3 regions of the Comamonas sp. UBA7840 genome follow, and region 3 is predicted to be linked to each of the others. Evidence: predicted binding sites of a transcription regulator. Region 3 holds the regulator's gene; each other region holds the start of a gene.
What was found. Region 3 encodes FNR, which switches genes on or off when oxygen is low (the NO sensors DNR and NnrR bind a similar motif). Its sites were predicted from a motif close to TTGATNNNNATCAA; they were not measured.

Region 1 (9,701 bases), on a different contig from region 3:
GCTGCGGCCGTTGAGGCCAGCGTCGGGTTCTGTCTGGTAGAGCCAGTCGGTGCGGGGGTTGCCAATGCAGTGCAGATACCCCACCGGAATGTGGATCCAGTGGTAGTCGTCTTTGCGCCCTGCTTCCAGCAGCAGCACGCGCACATTGCGGTCTGCGCTCAGGCGGTTGCAGAGCAAAGCACCTGCGGTTCCGCCCCCAATAATGATGTAGTCGAATGTGGTTTCGCTCATGGTGTGCGCTTGTCAACAAGCCTCCGGGGTGGGGCCGCAGCAAGCATTTTGGAGGGCTGGTGCCGCCTGTCGATAGGGAAAGCGTGTAGTCCATGGCTTACTTTGTCACGGGGTGTGCAGCCCTGGCTGACAGGCGTGCTGGCGCTGAACCTTCGGCGTCGGCGCAGAAAGCTTGTAAGCTTGGGGCAACTTGGCTCTCTCCCGCACTATGAAAGACAGCACCCCCCGCCTTCACCCCACCTCGACCCCAGAGGGTGCGTGGGTGCAGTTGCAGGGGCGCTGGGGTGCTGCGGAATTGGGACAGCGTGCGAACTGGGAGGCGGTGCAAAAAGCCTTGCGCAGGCATCCTGCGGGAGCCGATCAAGGCTGGGATTTAGCACAGCTGGAATGGCTGGACCACATTGGCGCACAGTTGCTGTGGAACCACTGGCAGCAGGCATGGCCCGCCAGGCTCCAAGCCAGCGACGCGCAAAAAGCCATGCTGGCGCGCATTGCGGCATTCCAGCAGGCCCCCGTGCCCGAGGCCCCGGCACTGGGCTGGATGGGGCACATCAACCAACTGGGGTTGCTGGTGTTGCGGGCGCTGGGTCATTTCCAGCACTTGGTGCAGCTGATTGGCCAGCTGGCCCTGGATTTGGGGTATTTGCTGCGCAACCCGCGCAAAGGCCCGTGGCGGGATTTTTCCGGGCACCTCTACAGCATGGGTGCGACCGCGCTGCCGATTACAGCGTTGGTGGGTTTTCTGATTGGGGTGGTGCTGGCCTACTTGATGGCACTGCAGCTGCGGCAGTTTGGCGCAGAAGCCTTTATTGTGGACATTCTGGGCATCTCGCTGATCCGGGAGTTGGGGCCCTTGTTGGCTGCCATTTTGGTGGCCGGGCGTTCCGGTTCTGCCATCACGGCGCAGATTGGCGTGATGCGTGTGACCGAAGAGCTGGACGCCATGCAAGTCATGGGCATTCGCCACGGCTTCAGGCTGGTCATGCCCCGTGCCATGGCGTTGGCCGTGGCCATGCCCTTGATCAGCTTGTGGACCACGCTGGCCGCGCTGGGCGGCGGCATGCTGGCAGCGGATGCGACCATGGGTATTTCTGCCGCGTATTTCTGGGAGGCCTTGCCCAATGCCGTGCAAATTGGCAATTTGGTGTTGGCGGTGGCCAAGTCGGTGGTGTTTGGCGTGTTCATCGCCTTGATCGGCTGCCACTGGGGCCTGCGCGTGAAACCGAATACCCAAAGCTTGGGGCAAGGCACGACGGCATCGGTGGTGTCCTCCATCACCATGGTGATTTTGGTGGATGCGATGTTTGCGATCGCCTTCAAGGATGTGGGGTTCTGAGCCATGGAGCGCACACACAACACCGAATCGGTCGTCGTGGTCGACAAGCTGTGGAGCATCTTTGGCGAGGGCGACAAAGCTTTTGCGGTGCACCAAGACCTGGATTTGACGGTGTACCGGGGCGAAATGCTGTCTATTGTGGGCGGCTCTGGCACAGGGAAAACAGTGCTGCTGCGCCAGATTCTGGGCTTGCTGCACCCGGGCAAAGGCACGGTGACCACCTTGGGCCGGCCGGCGGCAGAGCTGTGCCAAGAAGGTGCGGCGGCGCGGGTGGGCATGCTGTTTCAGCACGGCGCGCTGTATTCCGCCTTCAATGTGCTGGAAAACATTGGCTTTGCGCTGCGCGAGCAGGGCACCCTGCCGGACGCGATGGTGGATGCGGCTGCCATGATCAAGCTGCAGATGGTGGGCCTCAAGCCGGAGCATGCCATGCGCATGCCTGCAGATTTGTCGGGCGGTATGGTCAAGCGTGTGGCGCTGGCGCGGGCGCTCATCATGGATCCGCCGCTGCTGCTGCTGGATGAACCCACGGCGGGGCTGGACCCCACCAGTTCGGATGAGTTTTGCGCACTGCTGCGTGACTTGCATGCCGAGCTGGGGTTGACCGTGATCATGGTGACGCATGACCTGGACACCTTGTTTGCCTTGTCCAGCCGCGTCGCGGTGCTGGCCGAAAAACGCGTGCTGGTGACGGGCACGCCGCGGGAGGTGGCGCAGTTTCAGCACCCCTTTATTGAAACTTTCTTTCAGGGCGAACGCGGTCGCAGAGCGATGGCACCTGCCCCGGTGGGAGAGCATTAAGCATGGAAAACAAATCACACGCCATGGCGGCAGGCACCTTTGTGCTGGCGCTGGCCGTATTGCTGGCGGGCGTTGCCCTGTGGCTGACGCGCGATCGCCATGAGTACCAGCTCTATGAGCTGTCAACATCGGACACCATCAGCGGTCTGCAAAACCAGGCCACGGTGCGCTACAAAGGCGTGGCTGTGGGCAAGGTGACCGACATTACCTTTGACGATGTGCAAAAAGGCAATGTGCTGATCCGAATTGCGGTGGATAGCAAAGCACCCGTGTCCACCACAGGCACATACGCCATGCTGGGCTACCAGGGGGTGACGGGGATTGCGCACATCCAGCTTGATGATGTGACCGAGCCGATGGCGGAGCTGCCCCACGGTGCCAGCGACTTGCCGCGTTTGCCCATGAAATCCTCACCCTTGAGTGTGCTGGCCGACCAAGGCATGACCATTTTGAGCAAGGTGGATGAAGCCACCAAACGCATCAATCAACTGCTGGGCGATGAGAACCAGGAGCGCTTCAGCAGTTTGCTGGGTAACTTGTCAGATGCTGCAGGCAATGTGAGCGCAGTCACGCGGGCCATGAACACCACCTTGCGCGAGCAGGTGGTGCCTGCGGTGCAAGAGTTCCCGGGCTTGACTCAGGATGCGCGCAAAGCCATGCAAGCCATGGAGCGCGCAGGCAATGAAGCCGGGGCGCTGGCCCAGGATGTGCGCACCATGGCCGTGGCCATCCAAGGCCCCGGCGGCGCGCTGGAACAAATCACGGCCAGCACCCAGGGCATGGCGCGTGCGGTCGATCGGTTGGATCGCGCCACGCTGCCGGGCATCAGCCAGGCAGCCAGCGACGTGTCATCTGCCGCACGCCGCATGGGCAGTGCGGCTGCGGGGATTGGCGACAACCCGCAGTCTTTGCTCTATGGCGTCAGCGGCAAGCCCGGCCCGGGTGAGCCCGGCTTTGTGGCACCCCAACCAGCACCATGAGGTCACGCGCGATGCACATGCACTTCTACAAAAAATCGTGGTGGGCGGCTGGTGCCGTCGCACTGTTCTTGGCGGGCTGCAGCAATTTGCCCAGCCCCCCGCAGGCGCTGGTGCGCTATGACCTCGGCGCAGCCCCGGCGCTGCTGGCCGCCAGCGCGCCGCTGCAACCGATTGCGCTGGCGCAGATACAGGCGCCGCTGCAAGTTGAAGGCAGCACGGGGCTGCGCTACCGGCTGGCCTACGCCGATGCGCAGGAGCTGCGCACCTATGCCCAGGCCCGCTGGAGCCTGCAACCTGCGCAAATGGTGCAACAGCGGTTGCGTGAGCATTTGAGCCAAGGTGGGCGCGTGGTGTTGTCGGCGCAGCCCGGCGAATTGCCGCCGCTGGTGCAGGGGCGGTCCGTGCCGGTGCTGAGCCTGTCGCTGGAAGAATTCAGCCAGGTGTTTAGCAGCACCCGGGACAGCGTGGGCTGGGTGCGCATTCGCGCCACCTTAGTCGATCCCGCGCCACGCGGTGATGTCTTGCTGGCGCAGCAGGTGTTTGAGGTGCGCCAACCCGCTGGCGCAGCCAATGCCGCAGGGGGCGCCCAAGCCTTGTCGCAGGCCGTGGATGCCGTGGGGGTGCAGCTGCAACAATGGTTGCAGCAAGCCGTGCCCGCCAAACCTTAGCGAATACGCCGCATGCGCGCTTTGCAGCCCCGCTTGTCGGGGCTTTTTTGCGTTGGGCAAAACACTGGTGTAAGGCAATGCCTTGTGCTGGGCGGACTTTGATGTGACGCAAATCCTTAAGAACTGTCAACCCTAAGCTGACGCCCATTGAAACAACCCATATAACAAAGGAGTTGCACTATGGCAACACTTGAGTGGAGCGCAGACCTGGTGCTGAACGTTCCAGCCATGGATGAAACGCACAAAGAATTTGTCGAGCTGTTGGCCGCCGTGGAAAGCGCAGACAACGAGCAGCTGGGCAGCTTGTGGCAAGCGCTGATTACGCACACCGAGGCGCACTTTGGTCAGGAAGACCGCTGGATGGTGGCCACGGGCTTTTCCGTCGGCAACTGCCACGCAACGCAGCACAAGGTGGTGCTGGAAATCATGCATGAAGGCGGCAAACGCTATGCCGAAGGCGATGCCTCCATGATTCGCGGCATGACGCCGGAGCTGGCCTCCTGGTTCAGCTACCACGCGCAGACCATGGATGCGGCGCTGGCACAGCACATGGACAGCGTGGGGTTTGACCCCGTCTCTGGTGTCGTCAGCAACGCAGAGGCGTTGCCGCCAGCGCTGATCAGCGGCTGCGGTGGTGCATGTTCCACCCCCCAGGACCACGATCAGCACGCCGAGCAAGCGGGCAAAGTGGCGCAGGCAGCGCTGTAAACTGGCCCACTGCCAACCTCGCGTTGCTTGCTTTCAAGCATCCAGACCGCAGCGGCAACTGCAGTCTGGTGGAGCAGCGGCGCTGTACAGCGGCTTTACCCGGCCAGAACGGGGAAAATTTTCATCAGCCCGCCCGCCATCACTTCTACCGCCAGGGCGGCCAAAATCAGGCCCATTAACCGTGTCATCACGTTGATGCCGGTTTTGCCCAGTACGCGGGCAATCGGCTCGGCCATGGAAAAGCTGGCCCACACGGCTGCTGCCACCACCACCCCATAACCCACCAGCGCCAAATGCTGCCAGAAGGTGGCGGCTTGATCGGCATAAATCACCACCGTAGACATGGCCGCAGGCCCGGTCAGCAGCGGGATGGTGAGCGGTACCACGGCAATGCTGTTGCCCATGGCGGCCTTTTCGGCACCAGCTTCCAGGGTGTCTTCAGGGCGGCGGTCTTCGGCTGGGCGCGCGTTGAGCATGTTCATCGCGCTGATGAGCAGCAGCAGGCCGCCGCCGACCTGAAAGCTTTGCAAAGAGATGTTGAAAAAGTCCAGCACCTGCAATCCGATGAGCGCGCACGCTGCAATCACCACAAAAGCGCTGAAGGCGGCGGTGCGAATGGTTTGTGCGCGCTGGGCGGCATCAAAACCCTCGGTGTAGTGGATAAAAAACGGCACGATGGCCAGCGGATTGACGATGGCGACCAAGGTGATGAGCGGTTTCAAATCCATGGGGAGTCTAGGCCTGCGAAAAATAAGGGCGAACGTGGAACGCAGAATGCTTAAAGTCGCCTGCGCAATGGACGAAGTCTATAGAGCCTTGAAGACGGCGGGGCAGCGCCGCACCACAATCAGGAGAAGCAAGCATGGGTCAGTTTGTACAGCTAACGGCAGCAGATGGCACGGAAATTCCCGCATGGGTGGCGCAGCCCGACGGGCCGGTGCGGGGCGCGCTGGTCGTGGCGCAGGAGATTTTTGGAGTGAATGCCCATATCCGCAATGTGACCGATCGCATGGCGGCCCGTGGTTTTTTGGCGATTGCTCCGGCGCTGTTCACGCGGCTGGAGGCAGATGTGCAACTGGGCTATGACGCCGAGAGCATGGCCCGCGGCAAGGCCTTGAAAGCCGCTGCAGAGGCCTTGCCTGATGAAGGCGTACTGCAAGACGTGCGCGCGGCCGCGCAGTGGGCGCAGCAACGTGTGGGCGGCCAGAAGGTGGGCATGGTGGGCTTTTGCTGGGGCGGGTTGCTGACGTGGCGGGCCGCCAATCTGGTGGACGAGCTGGGCGCGGCGGTGTGTTACTACGGCGGCGGCATGACGGTGGAGCCGGAGGTGCTGCGCACGCCCTTGGTGCCGGTGCTGGCGCATTTTGGTGCGCGCGATGCGCACATCTCCATCGAGAGCGTGATGGCCTTCAGCGCCCTGCACCCCGAGGTGCAGGTGCATGTCTATGAAGCCGACCACGGCTTTAACTGTGACCAGCGCGCCAGCTTTGACCAGATCAGCGCCATCCAGGCCAAAGACCGCACGCTGGCGTTCTTCGATCAGCACCTGGGTTGATGGTTGATTGCCGGAGCTGGCTTTTCAAAAACAAGAGCTGCTTACGCTCATGACTGCGTGCTTTCCATATCTAAACCTACGGAAAACAAGCCATAGCATTCGCGGGCCGCTCTTGTTTTGATGGAGCCAAGTCAGGTGTTTTCTCCCAGCAGACTGTCGCGCTCAATGTAGCGGCGGCGCAGGAAGAACACCAGCAATGCTGCGCCAATCAAGGCCATGGCGCCCATGGCCCACCAGAAACCGTCTTCTGCGTGCACCAGCGGCAGCACATCAAAGTTCATGCCGAACACGGCGGCAATCAGGTTCAGCGGCAGGAAGATGGCGGTCAAGGTGGTCAGCGTGCGCATGATGTCGTTGGCGCGGTTGCTTTGGGCCGAGAAGTGCATCTGCAAAGCGGCTTCGGCACTTTGCTCCATGCGGTGCACGTGGTGGCTGACGCGCTCAATGTGCTCCAGCACGTCGCGCGAGCGCACGCGCAGCAGCTCGCGCGCGCGGCGCTCGGCCGTCTCATTTTCCTCGGGCCAGCTCTCCAGCGCATCGATCCAGTCCTGCACGGCGGCGCGCTGGTCTTCGCAGATTTCATTGAGCTGGTGCAGGCCCAGCTGCGCCTGCAACACCTTGCTCCAGTCGTGAAAGCGCGAGTTGGGGTTGAGCAGGGCCATCTGCCACTGCTCCATCTGCCTGGCCATGTCGCGGCGCAGGCTGAGAAAGCCGTCCACCATTAGGTCGAGTTGGCGCAGCATCAGGTCGGCGCTGCTGGCAGGCAGGCGGCTGTTGGCCGTGCTGCGTTTTTCCGGCGCGGTGCTGGGGGTGAGCAGGCGCTGCAGGTGCTGTGCGCGCACCGGGCAGTCTGCGGGGTGCACGCTGAACAGCAGCGGGTCAAACACGGCAAAGCCGACGGGGGCGGTGTCCAGGTTCTGCAGGTTGGTCGGGGCGGGCGTTGGGGCCTGGTGCCGCCAGCTGCGCGCCGTGGGTGCTGGTGGGGGCGGGGGTGCTGCGCCTTCCAGCCGGCGAAACAGCATCAGGTCGTAGTCGGAGGTGTAGTCGAAGGTGGATGGAATCTGGGCATTGAGCAAGTCGGAGATGTGTAGATCCAGCAGCGGCGTGCCGCACAGCTGTTGTAGCAGGCTTTGCACGGCGGGCAACTGGCGCTCCAGCTCGGTGCGCTCGCACGACAGCCAGTAAAAGCTGCCGGGGGCGGGTGGCGACGGTAAAGCCGCTGCACTGGCGGTGTCTGCGGGCCAGGTGCCCAGGTCTTGCACGAGTTTGGTGGCAGGCTGAATCAGCAGCAGACGCATGGAGTTGGTGCTCAAAATGGCTGGTAACGCTTGTGGTGCAAGCGCTGGCAGCTATCAAAACAAGGTGCGCATAAAAAAGGCAGCCCTGCGGCTGCCTGGTGCGAAGGGATCGCTGGAGCTTACAGGCCGCGCAGCTTTTTGGCAGCGTCCATCGCGAAGTAGGTCAAGATGCCATCGGCCCCGGCGCGCTTGAAGGCCAGCAGCGATTCCATCATCACGGCGTCGTGGTCCAGCCAGCCGTTGGCGGCAGCGGCCTTGAGCATGGCGTATTCACCGCTGACCTGGTAGGCAAAGGTGGGCACCTGGAATTCGTCCTTGACGCGGCGCACCACGTCCAGATACGGCATGCCGGGCTTGACCATGACCATGTCTGCGCCCTCGGCGATGTCCAGCGCCACTTCGCGCAGGGCTTCGTCGGAGTTGGCGGGGTCCATCTGGTAAACGTTTTTGTCGGCCTTGCCCAAGGCGCCACGCGTGCCCACAGCATCGCGGAAGGGGCCGTAGAAGGCGCTGGCGTATTTGGCGCTGTAGGCCATGATCTGGGTGTGAATGTGGCCTTGCAGCTCCAGCGCTTCGCGGATGGCGCCAATGCGCCCGTCCATCATGTCGCTGGGGGCCACCATGTCGGCACCGGCTTCGGCGTGGTTCAGGGCCTGGCCCACCAGCACTTCCATGGTCTCATCGTTGAGGATGTAGCCGGCTTCATCCAGGATGCCGTCCTGGCCGTGGCTGGTGTAGGGGTCCAGGGCCACGTCGGTCATTACGCCCAGTTGGGGGAATTCCTGCTTCAGCGCACGGATCACGCTGGGGATCAGGCCGTCGGGGTTGAGGGCTTCTTTGCCATCGGGTGTTTTCAGGCTGGCATCAATCGCGGGGAACAGCGCCAGGAAGGGGATCTCCAGCTTCACGCATTCCTCGGCCACGGGCAGCAGCAGATCCAGACTCAGACGGTCCACGCCCGGCATGGACGCCACGGCCTCACGGCGGTTGCTGCCTTCGTGCACAAACACAGGGTAGATGAAGTCATGGGCCGACAGCTGACTCTCTCGCACCAAGTTGCGGGTGAACGCATTGCGGCGCAAACGACGAGGACGGCTTTGTGGGAAAGGAGTAGGGCTAGACAGATGCATGGTCGCCATTGTGCGCTTGTCCGCGCAAGCATGCGAGTGATAGCGCTTGATACAGGTAAACCTTAGGCTGGATCCGCGCCCAGCTTGGGGATAGCCCTGTGTACGTAGGCATAGGGCACAGATAGATTTAGTTGCTGAGAGCGGCCTGCCGCTTTCCCTGCTTCACCTCCCTGAGCAGGCCTCTTGACTGAGGATTTTCAAAGCCCGGTATGTGCCGGGCTTTTTTTTGCCGTCGCCATGCGCCTTACACTGTGCCCATGTTGTGGGTCAAAGCTTTTCATATCGTCTTCGTGGCCAGCTGGTTTGCTGGCCTGTTTTATCTGCCGCGCATTTTCGTGAATCTGGCCATGGTGACGCCCGGTTCTGTGGCGGAGCGCGAGCGTTTGATCGGCATGTCGCAGCGCCTGCTGCGCTTTACCACCATCTTAGCAGTGCCCGCGCTGGGCCTGGGTCTGTGGTTGTGGCTGGGTTACGGCTTTGCTGGCGGCTGGCTGCATGCCAAGTTGCTGCTGGTGCTGGCTGTCATGGGCTACCACTACAGCTGCGCCGTGCTGCTGCGCCAGTTGCAGGCCGATAGCTGCCAGCACAGCCACCGCTGGTTCCGCTGGTACAACGAACTGCCGGTGCTGCTGCTCACGGTCATTGTGATCTTGGTGGTTGTCAAGCCTTTCTAAATTTTCCACCGCGTGGGCCCAAACGGAAAGGGGCTACCTGTGTTCAAAACTTCGGCGTGGCCGCTGGCCATGCTGTACACCGCACTGATTGTTTTTGCGAGCCTGTTTCCCTTCGAGGGCTGGCGTGCGCAAGGGATTGCGCCGTCGGTGTTTGTCACAGCCCCGTTGCCCCCGCCTTACTGGACGTGGTTTGACGTCAATATCAATGTGCTGGGCTACGCGCCGCTAGGTTTTTTGCTGGCCTTAGGGGGTGTGCGCAGCGGCTTACGGGGCTGGGCGATTCCCGTGGCATGGCTGGGTGGCGCAGCCTTGTCGCTGTG
Region 2 (9,701 bases), on a different contig from region 3:
ATAAGGCAGGCCAAAAATGACCGCCTTGCCATCCTTGTGGCCATAGAAATCGAAACCAGTTCCAGGCTTCACATACGGATCGGTTCCCTCACGGTAGCGCCACTTGGTTTCTTGCCCGTTGACGACAGGCCAGCGCAACCCGCGCACCTGGTGGTAGACATCGAACGGTGCCAGATCGTGCCCATGACCACGCCCGAACGCTGCGTACTCTTCGAACAACCCCTTCTGGGGGTAAAAACCAAACAACTCGGCCTCGTGGTTGTTGTATCCCGCCTCCATGTCGGTCACCGGGAATTTGTCCACCTGGCCATTGCGGTACAGCACATCAAACATGGTCTTGCCGCGGTACTCCGGGGCCTTCGCCAGGAGTTCCTCAGGCCACACCTCCTCGATCTTGAAGCGCTTGGCAAACTCCATCAGCTGCCACAAATCCGAACGTGCTTCACCGGGCGCCTTGACCAGTTGGTGCCAGAAGTGCGTGCGGCGCTCAGCGTTGCCGTAGGCACCTTCCTTTTCCACCCACATGGCGGTCGGCAGGATCAGGTCCGCCGAAGTCGCCGTAACAGTGGGATAGGCATCCGACACCACAATGAAGTTATCCGGATTGCGATAGCCCGGATAACCTTCTTGCACCATGTTGGCGGATGCCTGCATGTTGTTGGTCACCATGACCCAGTAGGCATTGAGCTTGCCATCCTTGAGCATCCGGTGCTGTTGCACTGCGTGATAACCGGGCTTATCGGGAATGGTGCCATCTGGCAACTTCCAGATTTTTTCCGCGGTTTTGCGGTGCTCGGGATTGGTAACCACCATATCCGCGGGCAAGCGGTGCGAGAACGTACCCACTTCGCGCGCCGTGCCACATGCCGAAGGCTGACCAGTTAACGAGAAAGGACTGTTGCCCGGGGTCGCGATCTTGCCAGTGAGCAAGTGGATGTTGTAGACAAGGTTGTTGGCCCAAACGCCGCGCGTATGCTGGTTGAAGCCCATAGTCCAGAACGACACCACCTTGCGCTTGGGGTCCGCGTACAACTCGGCCAACTCCTTGAGTCGGTTGGCAGGAACGCCTGTCAGTTTGGTGGTGTATTCCAGGGTATAAGTGGAGACGAACTTGGCGTACTCCTCATAGGTCATGGGCTTGGCACCATTCGGGTCACCGGCATTTTTTGCAGCTTTTTGCAGAGGATGCTCTGGACGCAAGCCATAACCGATGTCCGGATTGCCCAATTTGAAGTTGCAGTGCTTGGCCACAAACTCCTGGTTCACACGCCCTGTGGTGATGATGTGATTGGCAATGTAGTTCAAGATCGCCAGGTCGGTCTGCGGCTTGAAGGTCAGTTCAATGTCTGCCAGTTCATACGAACGGTGTTCAAAGGTAGACAACACGGCCACCTTGACGTTCGGTGCGCTCAAACGGCGATCCGTCACGCGCGTCCAGAGCACAGGATGCATTTCTGCCATGTTCGAGCCCCAGAGCACAAAGGTGTCCGTAGCTTCAATGTCGTCATAGCAGCCCATAGGCTCATCCATGCCGAAGGTGCGCATGAAGCCTGCCACAGCCGAGGCCATGCAGTGGCGCGCATTCGGATCAATGTTGTTGGAGCGGAAGCCGGCCTTAAAAAGTTTCGAGGCTGCGTAGCCCTCCCAGACTGTCCACTGGCCCGAGCCGAACATGCCCACGCCGGAAGGGCCCTTTTCCTTAAGCGCCTTCTTGAATTGCTGGGCCATCACGTCGAAAGCCGTGTCCCATGACACATGCTGGAATTCCCCATCCTTGGCATACTTGCCGTTTTTCATGCGCAGCAAAGGCTGTGTCAGACGATCCTCGCCATACATGATCTTCGACAGGAAGTAGCCTTTGACGCAATTGAGGCCCCGATTCACCTCGGCCTGAGGATCGCCCTGGGTCGCAACCACCCGGTTGTCCTTGACGGCCACCATCACGCCGCAGCCGGTACCACAGAAGCGGCAGGGCGCCTTGGACCATTTCATGGGAGCGCTACCACCCGCTTGCGTGCCCTCCTGAGAGATGGCGTGGATGGGAATGCCTGCCACAGCGCCCGCGGCGGCGGCGGCAGTTTGACGAACGAAATCGCGACGGGTGCTAGTCATGGGAGACTCCCTCGTTAAGTAATTGCCGGGGTTCTGCGTGCTGGTACACCAGAGAGACGTTCAGTACGCCATCGATCAACCGAATTTGCGCCACCTGATCCATGATGAAGTCGGCGCTGGGTCCCTCCAGGGTGACCACCAGCTTGCCGTCTGGATGGGTGCCATGCACTTGGATGGAGTCCATTTTGGCCAGCGCCTGCCCTACAGGATCAAGCGCCTGCGGCATCGTATGAACCACCAGGCTGGCAATGTGCATCTCATCGGCCATCGAATGCAGGGCTTCAGGCATGAGGAGGACCCGCAAACATCTGGTAGATCCAGACCAGGAAGCCGTAGCCGGCAATGATCAAACCAGCCAACACCGGCGCCATCACTACCGTTAGAAAAGCAAAGCTGCGCAACTCTTCTTTGCGTGCCGTGGGATTATTTTTTTCAAGCATAGCCACCTTTCTGGATGACGGTTTACGTTACAGATGCTCTGCCAGAACTTCAATCCACTCAAACCCGCAACGATCAGAACACTTGCAACCACTTTAGAGATATTGCCAATCCACTCAATTGATTCACATCAAATATATATTTTAACCTCGTTTTCCAAATAAATAAAAAATACTCCAACAACAATCTCTATTAAAAAATACCTCCCAAGCAAAATTACACACGAAAAATTATTGCAATCCATATACCAACAAATCACCTTAATTATTGATTTGCATCAAAAATTAATTGATTGACGTGAATATTTTTTTAAAAACATCTACTCTGCATGAAAGTTTTGTATTTATTGAAAAGACTGCAATGACTAGCCTTCTGAAAATCCAGGAACCGTCCTCGCTGCAGCCGCAGCACCGCCCGTCTCTAAAAGCCTTTCTGGAACTGGGGTTTCGGCCGCTGTACCTCTGTGGCGCACTCTGGGCCATAGTGGCGGTATCACTCTGGGTGTTTGCGCCCTTTCTCCTGCAAGGTGTAGCCGCCGGCGTCTTCTGGCATGCCCACGAAATGTTCTGGGGCTTTATTGCAGCGATTACCGTAGGCTTTCTACTGACTGCCACCAATAACTGGACAGGCTTGAATCCATTACAAGGCCCAGCGCTAGGTGGTCTCGTCTTGCTATGGTCGGTAGCACGAATTGGATTTTTGCTCCCCGGAACCACAGCCTTCGGTATCGCGAGCATCGCCGACATGCTGTTTCTGAGTGTCGCCGCGCTGGCAATCGGTCGATGTTTGTTTGCCCGTCAAAGTCGGCACAACTACATCTTAGTTGTGCTGCTGCTGGGTATGGCGGCTGCTAACGCCGCCTATCTCTACGCTTGCTGGAAACAGCTTGAGTACGTCATCGTCATGCATTACTTCTTCACAGGCATGCTCTGCATGTCCGTGATTGCTTTGCTCATCGCACGCCGGGTTATTCCATTTTTTGCCAGCCGCGCACTTCCCCAGCTAACACTCAACCGACACACACGCAGCGGCCAATGGCAAGCCGCCTTAGCCGCTTTGGGAATTCTCACGTGGTCATTCGGATTTAACCAATTGGCAACCCTGTTTTTGGCCGCTGCGGGGCTGATCACACTGTGGCATGTGATCGCCTGGAAGCCCTGGTCCGTCATGGGCACTCCTCTACTCTGGATTCTCTATCTGGGATATATCGGACTTGGTCTGGGTTTGTGGGTTGCCGCAACTTATGCCATGGGTTGGACATCCCGTCTGTCATGGCCCATCCATATGCTGGGAATGGCGGGGTTTGGCGCACTCATCATTGGCATGATTACGCGCACAGCGCTTGGACATACGGGCAGAGCACTGGTTGCAGATTTCAGCATGGTGTGCAGCTATGGCTTGGTCGCTTTCGCCATTGTTTTGCGCCTCACAGCACTGAGCGTCAGCACCCATCCGCTACCGTGGCTGCATGCCAGCGCCTTATGCTGGATTTTAGCATTCGCCTTGTACTTGTGGCGATTTGTACCATGGCTCGTACGCCCCCGCGCTGATCAGCGCTCCGGCAAACCCATACCAATTCAGCGACCACTCCACTAAAACGAGATGCGCCTCACCACTCTCACCGACTACGCGCTGCGAGTCCTTATCTACAGCGGCCACCACTCAGAGCGCTTGTGCACTATCAGCGAAATTGCCACCGCCTTTGATATCTCACAAGCGCACTTGATGAAAGTATCCCAACTGCTGGCACAGCAAGGGTGGATCACCACGGTGCGTGGCAAGCACGGGGGACTGCACCTCAGCAAAGCCCCTGACCAGATCCCACTGGGCGCAGTGGTTCGCAGCATTGAGCCCGACTTCAACATCGTCGAATGTCTGGGGCCTAACAACCAATGTCGCCTCACGGGAGGCTGTGCGCTGACTTGCATTCTGAATGGCGCCCTCAAAGCCTTTTTGCAGCATCTTGACTGCTACACCCTGGCGGACGTAATCACCCAGCCCAAAACCGCATCACCTGGGCACCTCCCTCTCCTGCTGAATAAATTGACTTCCGTGGAGGCTCAAAAGCCGTAAGGGCTGAATCATCCCCAGCGGCTTTGACTGCAAGACACGTGAACGTAAGCGCTCTTGGTTCAAACGGATCCAACTGATTACGTTCAGCAACTTGGCGTAACAAAATCGATGACCTTCAACATAGGATCGCTGTCTGCAGCGTGTAAAGACTGCTTTCCTCCACAACGACAGACCTGAATTTTTTCTGCACACGCAAGATTGGGCTTTTTACTGACAAGCGCAACGTTTCGATTTGCGAAAAACTCTACTCCTTGAAACGTGATTTTTTGTTAAATAACTGTGTCCAGTGCTTCCATGCACTGCACGCAAGCCCAAGGCGCGGGAGAGCATCGTGAATGTAAACAACACGCAGCATCAAGACACAGTGACGCTGCATAAGTACCCTGCTGACAGAAGCTTGTCCTCCACATGGCCAGACTTTCTAGCAGGCCAAGCTGAAAAACCAATTCGGGTGATGGTGGTAGATGACGACAGTCATGTACGCATGGTCATTGCTCAGGAGGTGATGAATGACCACCGGACGGTGGTCGTCGCACAGGCCAGTTGCTTGCGCGAGGCACGCAAATACATCCGACAGCATGATTTCGATGTCATGCTGGTTGACCTGAACTTGGGCAACGGAAACGACGACGGCTTAGAGCTGATCGATGTGATGAAAAGCCTGCGCCCTACGGCAGAAGCCATCGTGGTTTCGGTTGTTGAAACCGAAGAACAAGTACTGCGCGCCTTCGAAGTGGGGGCCACAGGCTATCTGGTCAAAAACTCTTGGTTTGGCAGCTACGTGCAGGCGGTGCTTCAAGTGGCAAACGGCGGAGCATCCATCACTCCTAGCTTGGCCCGAAGGTTGTTACAGCGCTTCGACAAAAACATTGTTGCAGCTACTCCATCCGCCTCACCCTCCTGCGCTGCTGACCTCATTTCCGCGCGCGAACGCAAGGTACTTCGGATGGTGGCAAACGGCTACACCAGCGCAGAGATCGGTCATCAACTCGAAATCAGCACCACCACGGTGAACGCACACATCAAAAGTATTTACTGCAAATTGCAAGTCCACACGCGTGCGCAGGCAGTTCGTTTTGCGCTGATGCGTGGCTTGCTGTGAATTGGGGAGTGGCTGATTGCTAGTGCGGTCCACCATGCTTTGGCGACTTACAACTTGGTCATGGCAGCTGGTGCTGGAGCTATGCTGGCTCTGGTACATGCCCGCAACATCTGCCGCTTTTGTGCGCTGGGTGTCTTATCTTTCCGTGATCTCCAGCACATGCATGTGCATCTGGTACTTGGCCAAAACGTATCGCCACAGACTGTGGCGACGCCGAAAGAGCGTGCGCCCATCCCAAGAAATACGAACCGAGCGCCGCAGAATCGCCCAATCTCTGCACGATGTGCTTGGTAGTCAGCTGGTGTATGCGCTATCGCTATGTATCAACAAACCAGACCCCGCGCTGCAACAAACCCTGGAGCAAGGCCTGCTGAATTTGCGCCTGATTGTCGACTCCATGGATGGGCAAGACGACGTATTGCCAATATGCATGGCCAGATTTAGGCATCGGGTTCAGCCCGTGCTGGATCGCCGTGGCATCTTGCTGCATTGGAATGTCTGTGACGACGATACACTGCAATCGTCCGATCACCTGCCTCGAGGGCACCTTGCCCAAAACATAGTCGCCGTACTGCAAGAAGCCATCAGCAACATCTTGCAGCATGCGCATGCCCGTGAAATTTGGATCACACTTCACCTCCACGACCTAGCTTGCACAGAAAACGCAAACCAGCGAGGTCATCTGTGCGTAGAAGACAACGGCTGCGGCATACCCACCTGCGGGCAAGCAGGAATGGGGCTAGCCAACATGCACCAGCGTGCGCATGCGATCGGAGGCCAGCTGCAAATCAGCCCTCGAGCTGGTGGTGGCACCTGCCTGCACCTGAGCTGGTAGAGCGCGACCAGCCTTCCGCCGCCCACCTATGCGCATGGGCGTGCTACTGCAGAACTTCTGCCTCCTCGAAGGATCGAAACATTCACGGGTATCGGAGATGCGCCATACAGCAGCCTCCCGCCCGTGAGTCAATCCGCACACCACGTGCTCCGACAACACAAGCGAATCTATTGATCCATCGATTGATTGGAACGCATCAATGGATAGGTGCGTTTGCGCGCTGCAACGACAAAATAAAAAAAACCTATGAACAACTTTTAACCATAGGTGCAAACAATTTCAAAAAATGCATTCTGTTGCAACGCCAATTCTGCTTGCGCATATTTTTTTTTAATAGCAACATGCGCAAATCTGATATGCGATTTGAGCATTTTTAATTCATTTTCTCTGGCACTACAAACTCGTATTCGCATCTAGTTATGGGAATTGAGCAGGTTGACGCAAGCACACACACTGGATCCCGACGCCACCAAACTTTGCACCGCTGAATCAGGTCTGTGTTTGGTGAAGTCATAGACCGAAGAAAGGGTCGAATTCGATTGATCCTTTTCGGGCATTTTTCCGATCCTCCAGGAGAAACATCATGAAATCGCTTGCAATTCTTGCCCTGAGTGCTATCGCAACTGCAGCAATGGCTGCCGGACAGACAGGGCCAACCACCCTATCGATCAGTGGTTCATCCACCCAGATTGCATCTGTGAACGGTGGTTATCTGAAAAACACGGCCAACTCCAAAACCTATGCGAATCAGAACGTTTCTTCTAATAAAGGAGGCGCTGACATCGAAGGTACATCGAAACAAACCACCATCCTGACCAATGCCCACGTCAGCAACGAAGCAAAGTCTGCTGGTGATGTAGCCGTGCAAAACTTGGCTTCGAATGTCGGCGACGTCACTGTGGAGCAAAGCAAGCATTTCTGGGTCAAAGGTAAATCCGAGCAAGAAGTTCATGTGACCAATGCCTCCCTGACCAATGAAGCCAACAGCTCCAGCGGTTGCTACGGCTCCAATTGCACGGACACAGCGATTGCATACCAAAACGCTGCTAGCAATATGGGGGATATCACGATCAGCGGTACCAGCAGCCAGTTTGTGAGCATCACGGACGGCAACACCAATGTGTCCAACAAGGCTCTGGGCAGGAACACCGTTGCAGTGCAAAACATGTCGTCTAACTATGGCAAGGTGGACATCTCTGGCACCTCCAGCCAAAGCACCTACATTGCAGGTGGAGCTACAGTGGCCAACCTGGCTACCGGTGCGAATGCAGTGGCTTACCAGAACATTGCCTCCAATGACTCCTGCGATCCACCTCCCGCTGTTTGCGTTGGCCCAACTTGCGGACTGCTTGCCTCACGCTAACGTGTGAGTTTTCAAACTATCAGCAGTGCTGACGCTGCGGGTATACGGCGTCAGATCAGTCAACCGATCTGACGCCGTGCATCCCAGGTTTCAGCAAAAGGAGCTGACATGACTGGTCTCTCTCGTTTTCTCTGCCTCGGTGCCTGCCTCTGCGGCCTGCCCTCTTTGGTTGTCTGGGCTGCTCCTGGCGAAGACCCGGTCACCATCAGTGGCCGTGTCACCTATTTGCAGCTGCCCACTTCGCCACTGGCTCGCTCTGGCAACCTCGAATATCGCAAAGACATGCCTGATGACATGGCAGCCAAGGTCAGCCGGTACACCGCCAAGGCCTACACCCCCAATACGGGTGATATCAAGACCGAAAAAGATGTGGTGCAAAGCGTGCAAACCAACGGCACCCAGACCACGTGCTACCAATCGGTTGGCAGCGTATCTGCAGCCAGTGGTCAAGGTGTGAAGAGCACCGGCAAAGATCAGGTGGTGGTCTTGCGCGGCGACCTCATCAACATCTGTAACTGACTCCCCTTTCATCACATGCGGGGCCACAGCCGCGCCTGTACCTCAAGCATCTGGACAACACAGGCTGGCACACAGTCGCACAAGAAGAGGTCATCATGGAATACACAACACCAGCGGCTGTGGCATGGGGTGGTGATACACCGGCGCACAACAGCGCGCTACGCCGGGTTGGACATTGGCTGCTCCTGGGCACTGCGGTGCTTGCCAGCGGCTGCGGCCAGTTGGATGCGCGGCGCCACATCAGTGCCCATGAACCCGTAACCACCATGAACCGCCCGGTCGTTCGCCCGGTTCGCTCCATCTCCAGCTTTTCTGACTCACTCAGCTGCATGGATCACATGCTGCGTGCCGCAGAGCTGCCCACCACGCTCATCAGCAGCAAGCAATTTCCTGACTTTTCGGGGAGGGTGCCTGTGGCAGTGAAAGACATGGTGGTGACTTCCCTCTCGCAGATGTCACACCTGAGCAATGCTTTCCGCTATGTGGACTACGAGGTCGACATTGCACGCCAAGATACGGTGCAAAACCTCACGACGATTTTGCTCAACAACAACCAAATGCAGTTGCAAAGGCCTGCGCTGTATGTGTCTGGCGCTATCGCTTTTGTAGACCAAAACGTCGCCAGCCAGCGCAAGACCGTCGGCGCTTCCAGCGACCGGGTGGATCTGGGCTACAGCAACAGCAACTCCGCCACCGTCGTTGCCCTGGAAGTGCACCTGGGCGACTTTCGCACGCGCACCATCATCCCCGGGCTGGACTCCGCCAATGAAGTCGTGATTGGGGGCGCTGGCGAAGGGCTGGATCTGGCAGGCCGTATCGGCAACAACTACGGGGTGCGCTTCAATGTCGGGCGGGACTACGCCATGGGCACCGGGGGCGCGCTGCGCACTTTGGTGGACCTGGCCATGATTGAACTTGTGGGCAAATGGGCGCGGGTGCCTTACTGGCAATGCCTGATGCTGGACCAGACCAACCCCAATTTCCAGCGCCAGATGCGCGACTGGTTCAATGAAAGTGGCACCTCGGGCCAGCTGCGTCTGGTGCGCTCCTCGCTCATCAGCCGGGGCTACCTCAGTAGCAGCCAAGGTGATCTGGGCGCCAACCACCCAGAGATGCGCTCCGCCCTGGCACGCTTTCAAGCAGATACCGGCGTGGTGGTAACGGGCATCATCGACTTTCCCACCTATGAAGCGGCGCTGCGCGATTTTGTCGCGCTGGGCCCGGAGGGGGCGCTCACCAGGATTGGCTGGAGCAATACC
Region 3 (9,701 bases):
TGTAATCCCACACCCCAGTGGCACCACTCACACCTGCCTCAGTGCGGTAAGTGCCATGGGTGCCATAGCCAACGCCGACAAACGGCTGAACGCCCGCTTCTCCTTGCTTGGTGAATAACAAAATCACGCCCGCCATCGAGTCAGAGCCGTAAACGGCAGCCGCCGGGCCCCGCAATATTTCGACACGATCAATCAGCGCCAGCGGTATGTTCTGCCAAGTCACCCCGCCACTGGTGGTTTGGCTGTCTAGACGTACCCCATCCAGATACACCGCCGTGTACTGCGTATTGGCACCCCGCACAAAGACGTTGGTGGTCGTAAAGGGGCCCCCAGTGGTAGTGATTTGGACGCCAGGCTGGCGTGAGAGCAGTTCAGCCACACTGTTCGATCCGCTGCGCTCAATCGCAGTGCGATCGACCACAGTCACATCGGCCAACACATCAGACAATCGCTGCTCCGCACGAGTGGCTGAAACCACCACCTCGTCCATAGAAGCAGCCACCGCCGGCGAACCAGGCACACCAAAAGCTGCAGCTGCCAATGCCACAGGACGCAAGGACAAGGCAGCACCGTGCAGGCGCTGCGCTACAAACAAAATCATTGGAAATTTTCGAGAAAACACCCGAGCCGACCTCCCCGCCGACCATGGGTAACACCGTACCCACATGCGTGGGCACACCGATGTTGGCCGGTATCCGGGCTGGCTCCTCAACACCATCGCCTTCCCAAATGCTTGTTCAAGGCACTCAGTGGCTTATGAGATGGTGTGTGCGTTACGTGCTAACGCCAAGAACTCACCGTTGCGGGGGCAGCGCAGGCTAGGAAGTGCTGAAGGCCAGCATCTCCACCCTGCTTCTCGTTGAACTGCAACCTGTGAACCAAGTTGCGGGCACCAACATATAGGCGCTGATTCTAATCACCCAAAACACATCTCAAACAGTAGTGCCCCTCAAGCCGCGAATACTCTACTGACTTCTAAGCTGAGTCATTGACAGCTTGAAACAAGCTTTTGTGGCCATAACCCGTGATCTGCCATAAATTTGCAATTCTCTCTGAGGGGGGCGCCCTACAATTGCGAGCATCCATGACGACGACATCCATTCTTGACCCCGTTGCTGAGCGCGTAGAGCTGCTGCTAACCAAGTACGAGGCTTTGGTGCAGACCAACCGCCTGCTCACCGAAGAAATTGAAGCTGTGCGCAAAGAGCGTGACTCCTTGCAATCTCGCCTCAAAGCAGCGCGTGCGCGCGTGGATGACTTGATCGAACGATTACCAGCCAACCGGGAGGCGTCTTGAGCCAGCTAGACACGCAAATCCTGCACCAACACTACGTGCTCTCCTGCCCAGATGGGCGAGAAGCACAGCTGTTAGAAGCTGTTGAGCGCGTGGATCAGCAATTTCAGCAGATGCTCGACACCACCAAGCTGCGCTCTAGAGAGCGTGTGGGTGTTTTGCTGGCTGTGAATTTGGCTTTTGAAAATTTGGAGCTTCGCCAACAACTCCAAGCCTTGCAGCAGCAGTTAACGCAACTGCAAGGCACCACGGATACAGCCCAAGCGGATGCTCAAGCAGAGCGCCTGCAAAACCTTGAAGCCCAACTGGCTCAGGAGCATGCAGCCGCCCGCCAGCTCACCCTGCGCCTGGATGAAGCGCTAGCTCTGCACGAAAAACCCACCACACCAACCAGCACAGAAGCTGCCTTGCAAGACCTTGCTGCCCCACCCGAGGCAAAAGAAGTCGCCGAGAGCTTGGTCACCAATTTAGACAACGCGAGTGAAGTGGACTTGCCTTTCGCAGTCCCTGAAAACCAGTAAAATCAGAACCGTCTGCAATCCGCCGGGCTTTATATTGCCTTGAACCAATGCTCATTGAGCACGGGCTTGATACATTGCCTAGCAAGCGTGATCGTCTCGCGTCAGACGAACCCAACGCTAGGTTGCTCTCGCCCACCTGAACCCCCGGTTCAGGTTGAGGGCTCGGCGGTTTTGCAGACACCTTCTCGGCGCATCTGCCACATTCCCAAAAAATTAACGGCACCACACTGATGGCTTGTAGATCAAGTCCATCCACAGTGCCCATAGTGACACAGCTACCAACATCAGGCCTGCTGCGCGTGTACCCCAGTCTGCACGCCAGCGCCCCACTCTGCCACTGAGCCAGCGCCAAGCAAAAGGTGCACCTGCCAGCCATAATGCCCCACCGACGGCAAATGCAACCATGCTGACCGCACCCGCCCAGACAGCACCGCTTAAGGCGGCCACCAAGATAGCGGAATACAGCAGCCCACAAGGCATGAACGCCCAGGACATGCCTGCAAAAAGCGCTCCACCGCGCATCGAAAGTACTGGCTGCACCTTCTGCCACATAGCCCGGCCAGCTCGCTCCAGCCAAGCTGGCTGCTGGCCTTGGAATAGCATCAACAGCCCCCAGGCCAAAATCGCCAAGTGCATCACCACCCACACCGGGTGCAAGGCAGAAGTTTGATCAGAAAACCATGCTACCTGCTCCATGGCAAAAGCAGAAATGGCTCCTAAAACACCGTAGCCAGCCAGACGGCCCATATGGAATTGAAGCGCACTCCAGTTCCATGCCGAGGTGTGCCACGACAACTTGCCGTGCATTTGCACCGCCGTGCCATGGCCTTGAATGACGGCATGACAAGGGGCTGCACACATGGCAAGACAATGGGGCCCTCCCACGAGCCCCATAAAGAAAGCGGTCCAAAGCAAAGAAAAAGTCATAGGGATCAGATGATCCGCGAGAACCTGGCTCTGTTGCGGTCTGCTTGCAAATAACGGTCAAAGACCAAGGCTACGCCGCGCACAAAGAACCAGCCTTTGGCAGTCACCGTGAGGCAGTCGTCTGTAATTTCTACCAAACCTTCGTCTTGCTGTGCTGCCAAAGCTTCGATTTCAGCAGCAAAGTACTGTTTGAAATCAATCAGCCAAGCACTGTTGATAGATTCAAAAAACAGCTCGCCCTGGCACATGATAGTCATGATGACGGCACGGCGAATCGTATCGTCACGGGTCAACGCGAGCCCACGGACAACAGGCAGCCGCCCCTGATCCAGAAGGTCGTAATACTCTTCCAACGTCTTGGCATTTTGGCTGTAGGTTGCACCCACGCGACCAATCGCGGAAACGCCCAAGGCAATCAAATCGCAGTCTGGCTGCGTGCTATAGCCTTGGAAATTGCGGTGCAAGCGACCTTGGCGTTTTGCAATCGCCAACGCATCTTCCGGCAACGCAAAGTGATCCATGCCCACATAAACGTAGCCAGCTTCAATAAAGCTTTCAATGGCAGCAGACAACATGCCCACCTTGTCGGAGGCTGATGGCAAGTCTGCTTGCAAGATACGGCGCTGTGGCTTGAAGCGCTCTGGCAAGTGCGCATAGGCATACAGCGCAATACGATCTGGCCGCAACTCCGTCACCTGTTTGAGCGTTCGAGCAAACGATTCGGGATTTTGCTTGGGCAAGCCGTAAATCAAATCCACATTCACCGACTGAAAGCCCAGCTCGCGCGAAGCAGCCACCAAATCAAACACCTGCTCCGCAGGCTGCTCACGGTGCACCGCTTTTTGAACTTCCGGATCAAAGTCTTGCACCCCAAAGCTCAAGCGGTTGAAGCCGATTTCTTTGAGCACTGCCAGGCGTTCACGCGTCACGGTGCGTGGGTCAACTTCGATCGAGTATTCACCCGCCGCTTCAAACACAAACCGCTCACGCAGCATGCGCCACAGGTTGCGCAGCTCATCGTCCGTCAAGAAAGTAGGCGTGCCGCCTCCCACGTGGAACTGGCTCACAACCTGCCCACGACCACAGTGCTGCAGATGCAAATCAATTTCGCGCTCCAAATAGCGCATGTATGTCACAGCACGTTCATGGTGCTTGGTGATGATCTTGTTGCACGCGCAGTAGTAACACAGGGAGTCACAAAATGGAATGTGCACATAGAGCGACATCGGCTGGTTTACAGCAGCTGCAACTTTGCGCTGCTTCAACGCCAAGATATAGTCACTATCACCAAACGCCTCCACAAACCTATCCGCAGTGGGATAAGAGGTGTAGCGCGGGCCTGGCACGTCATAACGACGCAAGAGTTCGGGGGTGACGACGGTCATGAATGAATCTTTTCCTTGATGACCATACTTTGCAACAATCGGCCACGTTTATCCTTGACGTGAATCAAGAGGTTGATGTACAAGGAATGTCACAATTTGAGCGACATCATTCCTTACTCCTTCGAGCTATCCCATAGTCTCTTATCTGATTTTTTAACTGCACAAGTCATCTTCTTACACAAGACTCTTGGGCTTTCGAGTACATGACTCCTCCAACCATCAAAGTTACCTGCTCCAACTGCAATTTGCGTGAACTCTGCATGCCCATGGGCCTGAATGAGCAACAGTTGCAGCGCATCGATGACATTGTGGCTACCCGCCGCAAAGTCAAACGCGGAGCAACACTGTTTCGCAACGGAGAAGCATTCACATCGCTGTACGCCATTCGCACGGGCTTTTTCAAAACCTGCGTGGCCACAGAGGATGGTCGCGACCAAGTGACTGGCTTCCAGATGGCTGGTGAAATCATTGGCCTGGACGGCATCGTCAATGACCACCACACCTGTGATGCCGTAGCACTGGAAGATGCCGAAGTCTGCGTCATGCCTTTTGACGGATTGGAAGAAATTTCGCGTGAAGTGACTGCCTTGCAAAGCCATGTGCACAAGGTGATGAGCCGCGAGATTGTGCGCGAGCACAGCGTCATGCTACTGCTGGGCAGCATGCGTGCCGAAGAGCGCTTGGCTGCTTTTATTCTGAACTTGGTTCAACGCCTGCATGCACGCGGTTTCTCCTCGTCGGAACTGGTGCTACGCATGACACGCGAAGAAATTGGCAGCTACCTGGGTCTGAAGCTTGAAACCGTCAGCCGCACCTTCTCCAAATTTGTGGAAGAAGGCATGGTTGAGGTAAAACAGCGCCACGTGCGCATTTTGGACACTGCTGCACTGCAGCGCTTGGTCAACAGCCAGCACGAGTGCAACAAGTAAGCGCTCTGGCTTTCCCATAAAAAAACCTCCCAGCGTAGGCTTGGGAGGTTTTTTTATGGGTGGTTGCTTTTTTATACAGCGACTGCCACAACACTGCCTTCGTTACATGCTGGGCTGGGCGTTCACTTCGGAAGCAGAAATAGACAGCAAAACCGTCAAATATCCAGCAGCCACAAAAACCACCCAAAAAGCAAAAAAGGCCAAGGTATAAATCGCCGTGCGGGATAGCTCAATCCCTTGCCCCAACCACAACATATCGTGCGGGTCGAATGCGGCAAACACCAGCATTTCCATCACGCCAGCTGCCAAAAAAGCGGGCCAAACAATCCACATTAAACGTCGTGTCCACATGTGCACTCCTTTGCGTGAATCATGTGGACATTGTGAGCACCATTCCCAACCAGGCTGCGTGGGACAAACGCTAAATAAAAATAATAGCTGCCAGCGCAATATTTACAATGACTTGTGCATTAAAAGCACTTGAAGTCAGCATATTTAAAGCGCAAGCAGCTACTTTTTTTAATAAACCGTTATTTAGGTGCCAGATTGGGCAAATCAGCATCGGGGGTTGTCACATGGTTACGCGCAGCACCCGCTGGCGCCAAGCTTTTTTCGATGTGGCGCAGTTCCTGGTTGATATTCAGGCCCTTTTGGTAGTAATCGTTGTCCACTACGGGATCCGCACCATTCATGGCAATCATGGCTGTCACGATACCTGCCACGACCACCACGGCAGGCCCTGCGAACACCAGCCATACGTGGCCATATTTCCACCAAGGACCTGATGGCACTTCCAGCTTTTTTGCTACCTGAGTCATAACCCACTCTCTTTCCATCAAACGCAGTGTGCAAGCACTCAGTCTTGCACACCAACAATGCTGCGTTCTTAGCGAGGCACTAAGAAAACTGATTTTTCAAGCACATGGCCTTTGCCACTTTGTGCCGTGATTTCAAACTCAATAGGATGTGAACCAGGTTCAGCAGTTCCATACGGAATTTGTACGCGCACAGCAACACCACGCGTTTGGGCGGAGTCCACGTCCACGGTGGTGCTTTCTGCCATCGCAATGCCCTCCAGCCCCTTCACAGCAACGCTATAAGTTTGGGCTTGCTCCGTAGCATTCATTACCTGCAAACGATAGACATTCTCCAGCTTGCCACCGGCCACAATCCGCGCCAACGATGCACGGTCCCGAATCACATCAACCTTGAGGGGCTCTCGCACCGCCATGCTAAAGACCATGGCCGACGTCAAACCCACCAAAATCATGGTGTAAATCAGCACGCGGGGGCGCGCAATACGACGCCAAATTTGCGCACCGGTCCAGCCTTTGCTCACCGCATTTTGCGTCGTCAAGCGTATCAACCCACGCGGATAGTGCATGTTGTACATCACGTTGTTACATGCATCCACACACAAGCCACAACCGATGCACTCGTACTGCAAACCATCGCGAATATCGATGCCAACCGGGCAGACCTGTACACACAACTTGCAGTCGATACAGTCGCCCAAGCCTTGGGCTTTGTAATCCACGTCTTTTTTGCGAGGACCACGGTTTTCACCACGCTTGGCGTCATAGCTGACGACCAATGTATCTTTGTCAAACATCGCGCTTTGGAAGCGCGCATAAGGGCACATGTACTTGCACACCTGCTCACGCATGTAGCCTGCATTGCCATACGTCGCAAAACCGTAAAACAACACCCAGAAAATCTGCCAGCTGCCTTGGAGCGCCAGCAGCTCTCCACCCAACTCACGGATAGGCACAAAGTAGCCTACGAAGGTGAAGCCGGTCCACAGCGCCAAGGCAATCCACAAAAATTGTTTAAGGGTTTTGCGCCAGATTTTTTCCAGCGTCCAGCCCCCTTGGTCCAAGCGAATACGTGCACTGCGGTCACCCTCGACCTTGTGCTCGATCCACATAAAAATTTCGGTATATACCGTTTGTGGACATGTAAAGCCGCACCACAAACGCCCAGCCACTGCGGTAAACAAAAACAGCGACAGCGCACTGACAATCAGCAAACCCGTCAGATAAATGAAATCTTGCGGATACAGCACGTAACCGAACAAATAAAAGCGTCGCGCCCCCAGGTCAAACAAGACCATTTGGCGCTGCCCCCAATCCAGCCACGGCAAACCATAAAAAATCAGCTGCGTCAGCCACACCATGGCCCAGCGCCAGCTCATAAAACGTCCGCTGATGGAGCGCGGATAAATCTTTTTATGCGCTTCAAAAAACGATACGGTTTTTTCCTGGCTATCCGCTTTGATAGGAATGATTTTTTGCGGTTTTTTTTGCTCGGAACTCATGAGTCAAACTCCCTAAATCGCACCAAAGAAAAAGGCGGCACACAGTGCCGCCTTCACGATCGCCACAACGATCAGTTGGTTGCTCCAGGCTTGCTATTAGACAAGCCCCAAACATAAGCAGTCAAAACGTCAATCTGCGCAGGAGTCAATTTCTTGTTCTGTGCAGGCATTTCGTTCAGCTTGCCGTGGGTGATGATGTCCACAATCGCTTGTTCACCCCAGCCATGCAGCCAGATATCATCGGTCAAGTTAGGCGCACCCAGCATGGTATTGCCCTTGGCATCCGTACCGTGGCATGCCGCACAAGCGGTGAACTTGGACTTGCCCAAAGCAGCCTTCAAAGAGTCATGAGGGCTGCCCGACAAGCTCATCACGTAGTGTGCCAAGTTACGAACATCATCAGGAGTGCCGACCACTTCAGCCTGAGGCGGCATCATCGCCACACGGCCTTCAGTAATGGTTTGCTTGATGTTGGCAGGCGCGCCACCATGCAGCCAGTCGCCGTCGGTCAAGTTAGGGAAGCCTTTGCTACCGCGAGCATCCGAGCCGTGGCACTGGGCGCAATTGTTCATGAACAAACGCTCACCAACAGCCATGGCTTGGCCGTCCTTGGACATATCTTCCGAGCTCATGGCTGTAAAGCGCGCATACAGAGGTTCCAACTCTGCATTTGCTTTTTCAACCTCTGCCTGATATGCGCCCACCTGGCTCCACTGCATCTTGCCAGCATAAGAGCCCAAACCTGGGTATGCCAGCAAATACAGCAAGCCAAAGACAACAGTGATCACAAACATCCAGACCCACCAACGTGGCATCGGGTTGTTCAATTCGCGCAGGTCTTCGTCCCACACGTGGCCAGTGGTGTTATCGCCGTCAGCCACGACCTTTTTACGGGCAGTGATGATAAGCAGTACCAAGCAAGCAATGATGCCCACCACAGTAATGCCAGCGACGTAGACCGACCAGAAGTTATTTACGAAATCGCTCATGGGATGTTCTCGTTCTGGATGGGGAATCAGTCTTGTTGAAACGGCAGCTGTGCCGCTTCGTCAAAACGCTCCTGATTGCGGCGGGCATACGCCCACCACCAGATGCCGATGAACAGCGCCATCGATACCAATGTTGCAACAATGCGCATTGTGGTGATGTCCATAGCCCTATCCTTTTTACTTAAGCGCTGTACCCAGACCTTGCAGGTAAGCAATCACTGCTTCCATCTCAGTCTTACCCTTGACTTGCTCTGCAGCACCGGCGATTTGCTCATCGGTGTAAGGCACACCAACAGTGCGCAGCGCAGTCATACGCTGTGCAACCACCGTATGGTCAACCGTGTTTTTGTTGAGCCAAGGGTACTCAGGCATGTTCGATTCAGGCACCAAGTCACGAGGGTTGTTCAAGTGGATACGATGCCATTCGTCGCTGTACTTGCCACCCACGCGGTGCAGGTCAGGACCTGTACGCTTGGAACCCCACTGGAAGGGATGGTCGTACACGAACTCACCCGCCACCGAGTAGTGGCCGTAGCGCATGGTTTCTGCTCGGAAAGGACGGATCATCTGCGAGTGGCAGTTGTAGCAGCCCTCGCGGATATAAACATCACGACCCATCAACTGCAAAGGCTGGTAAGGCTCTACGCCTTGCACAGCTTCTGTCGTAGATTTTTGGAAGAACAGCGGAACAATTTCCACCAGACCACCCACAGCCACTACCAGCAAGATCAAAACGATCATCAAGAAATTGCTGGTTTCGACCTTCTCGTGGGTGAACCCTTTGTTGTTGTTTGCGGACATTTTTCAGGCTCCTCGTACTTAGGCGTGAGCAGGGTTAACGGCAGGCACTGCCACCTTCACAGAACGACCCGAAGCCACTGTCTTCATAACGTTCCAAGCCATGATCAACATACCAAGCAAGTACAACAGACCACCGATCACACGGATCACATAGAAGGGGTAAGAAGCCTTCACGCTTTCCACAAAGGTATAGGTCAAAGTACCGTCAGCATTCACAGCACGCCACATCAGGCCTTGCATCACACCGGAGATCCACATCGCGGCGATGTAGAGCACGATACCGATCGTGGCCATCCAGAAGTGCAGCTCAATCGCAGACTTGGAGTGCATTTCGGTTTTGCCAAACAAACGCGGGATCAGGTAATACAAAGAGCCCATGGTGATCAAGCCCACCCAGCCCAAAGCACCAGAGTGCACGTGACCCACGGTCCAGTCGGTGTAATGCGACAGTGCGTTCACTGTCTTGATCGCCATCATCGGACCTTCGAAAGTGGACATACCGTAGAACGACAGCGACACGATCAGGAAGCGCAGGATG

Region 1: a site for FNR is predicted at 4,115-4,128, ahead of B3R00_RS14180 (hemerythrin domain-containing protein). Genes of this name have one in related genera too.
Region 2: a site for FNR is predicted at 2,818-2,831, ahead of napE (periplasmic nitrate reductase, NapE protein). Genes of this name have one in related genera too.

Annotation. Positions count from the first base shown of each region.
Region 1 is NZ_DLTI01000036.1:22,245-31,945, forward strand. Features, by position in the region: gene B3R00_RS14155 (GMC family oxidoreductase) at 1-231, opposite strand, end outside; gene B3R00_RS14160 (MlaE family ABC transporter permease) at 440-1,567, shown strand; gene B3R00_RS14165 (ABC transporter ATP-binding protein) at 1,571-2,368, shown strand; gene B3R00_RS14170 (MlaD family protein) at 2,371-3,348, shown strand; gene B3R00_RS14175 (ABC-type transport auxiliary lipoprotein family protein) at 3,360-4,016, shown strand; gene B3R00_RS14180 (hemerythrin domain-containing protein) at 4,197-4,724, shown strand; gene B3R00_RS14185 (MarC family protein) at 4,820-5,452, opposite strand; gene B3R00_RS14190 (dienelactone hydrolase family protein) at 5,587-6,279, shown strand; gene B3R00_RS14195 (magnesium transporter CorA family protein) at 6,411-7,577, opposite strand; gene hemB (porphobilinogen synthase) at 7,697-8,707, opposite strand; gene B3R00_RS14205 (CopD family protein) at 8,965-9,381, shown strand; gene B3R00_RS14210 (VanZ family protein) at 9,421-9,701, shown strand, end outside.
Region 2 is NZ_DLTI01000027.1:80,845-90,545, reverse strand. Features, by position in the region: gene napA (periplasmic nitrate reductase subunit alpha) at 1-2,112, opposite strand, end outside; gene B3R00_RS10955 (chaperone NapD) at 2,105-2,416, opposite strand; gene napE (periplasmic nitrate reductase, NapE protein) at 2,394-2,552, opposite strand; gene B3R00_RS10945 (NnrS family protein) at 2,911-4,146, shown strand; gene B3R00_RS10940 (RrF2 family transcriptional regulator) at 4,153-4,623, shown strand; gene B3R00_RS10935 (LuxR C-terminal-related transcriptional regulator) at 5,078-5,725, shown strand; gene B3R00_RS10930 (hypothetical protein) at 6,042-6,335, opposite strand; gene B3R00_RS16350 (sensor histidine kinase) at 6,321-6,560, shown strand; gene B3R00_RS10925 (hypothetical protein) at 7,144-7,923, shown strand; gene B3R00_RS10920 (hypothetical protein) at 8,032-8,442, shown strand; gene B3R00_RS10915 (DUF4384 domain-containing protein) at 8,538-9,701, shown strand, end outside.
Region 3 is NZ_DLTI01000008.1:27,467-37,167, reverse strand. Features, by position in the region: gene B3R00_RS01730 (TonB-dependent receptor domain-containing protein) at 1-601, opposite strand, end outside; cobalamin riboswitch at 670-912, opposite strand; gene B3R00_RS01725 (DUF904 domain-containing protein) at 1,085-1,297, shown strand; gene B3R00_RS01720 (cell division protein ZapA) at 1,294-1,815, shown strand; gene B3R00_RS01715 (sulfite exporter TauE/SafE family protein) at 2,029-2,742, opposite strand; gene hemN (oxygen-independent coproporphyrinogen III oxidase) at 2,748-4,127, opposite strand; gene fnr (fumarate/nitrate reduction transcriptional regulator Fnr) at 4,331-5,056, shown strand; gene B3R00_RS01700 (hypothetical protein) at 5,159-5,407, opposite strand; gene B3R00_RS01695 (FixH family protein) at 5,587-5,874, opposite strand; gene ccoG (cytochrome c oxidase accessory protein CcoG) at 5,943-7,373, opposite strand; gene ccoP (cytochrome-c oxidase, cbb3-type subunit III) at 7,445-8,362, opposite strand; gene B3R00_RS01680 (cbb3-type cytochrome oxidase subunit 3) at 8,389-8,526, opposite strand; gene ccoO (cytochrome-c oxidase, cbb3-type subunit II) at 8,540-9,163, opposite strand; gene ccoN (cytochrome-c oxidase, cbb3-type subunit I) at 9,182-9,701, opposite strand, start outside.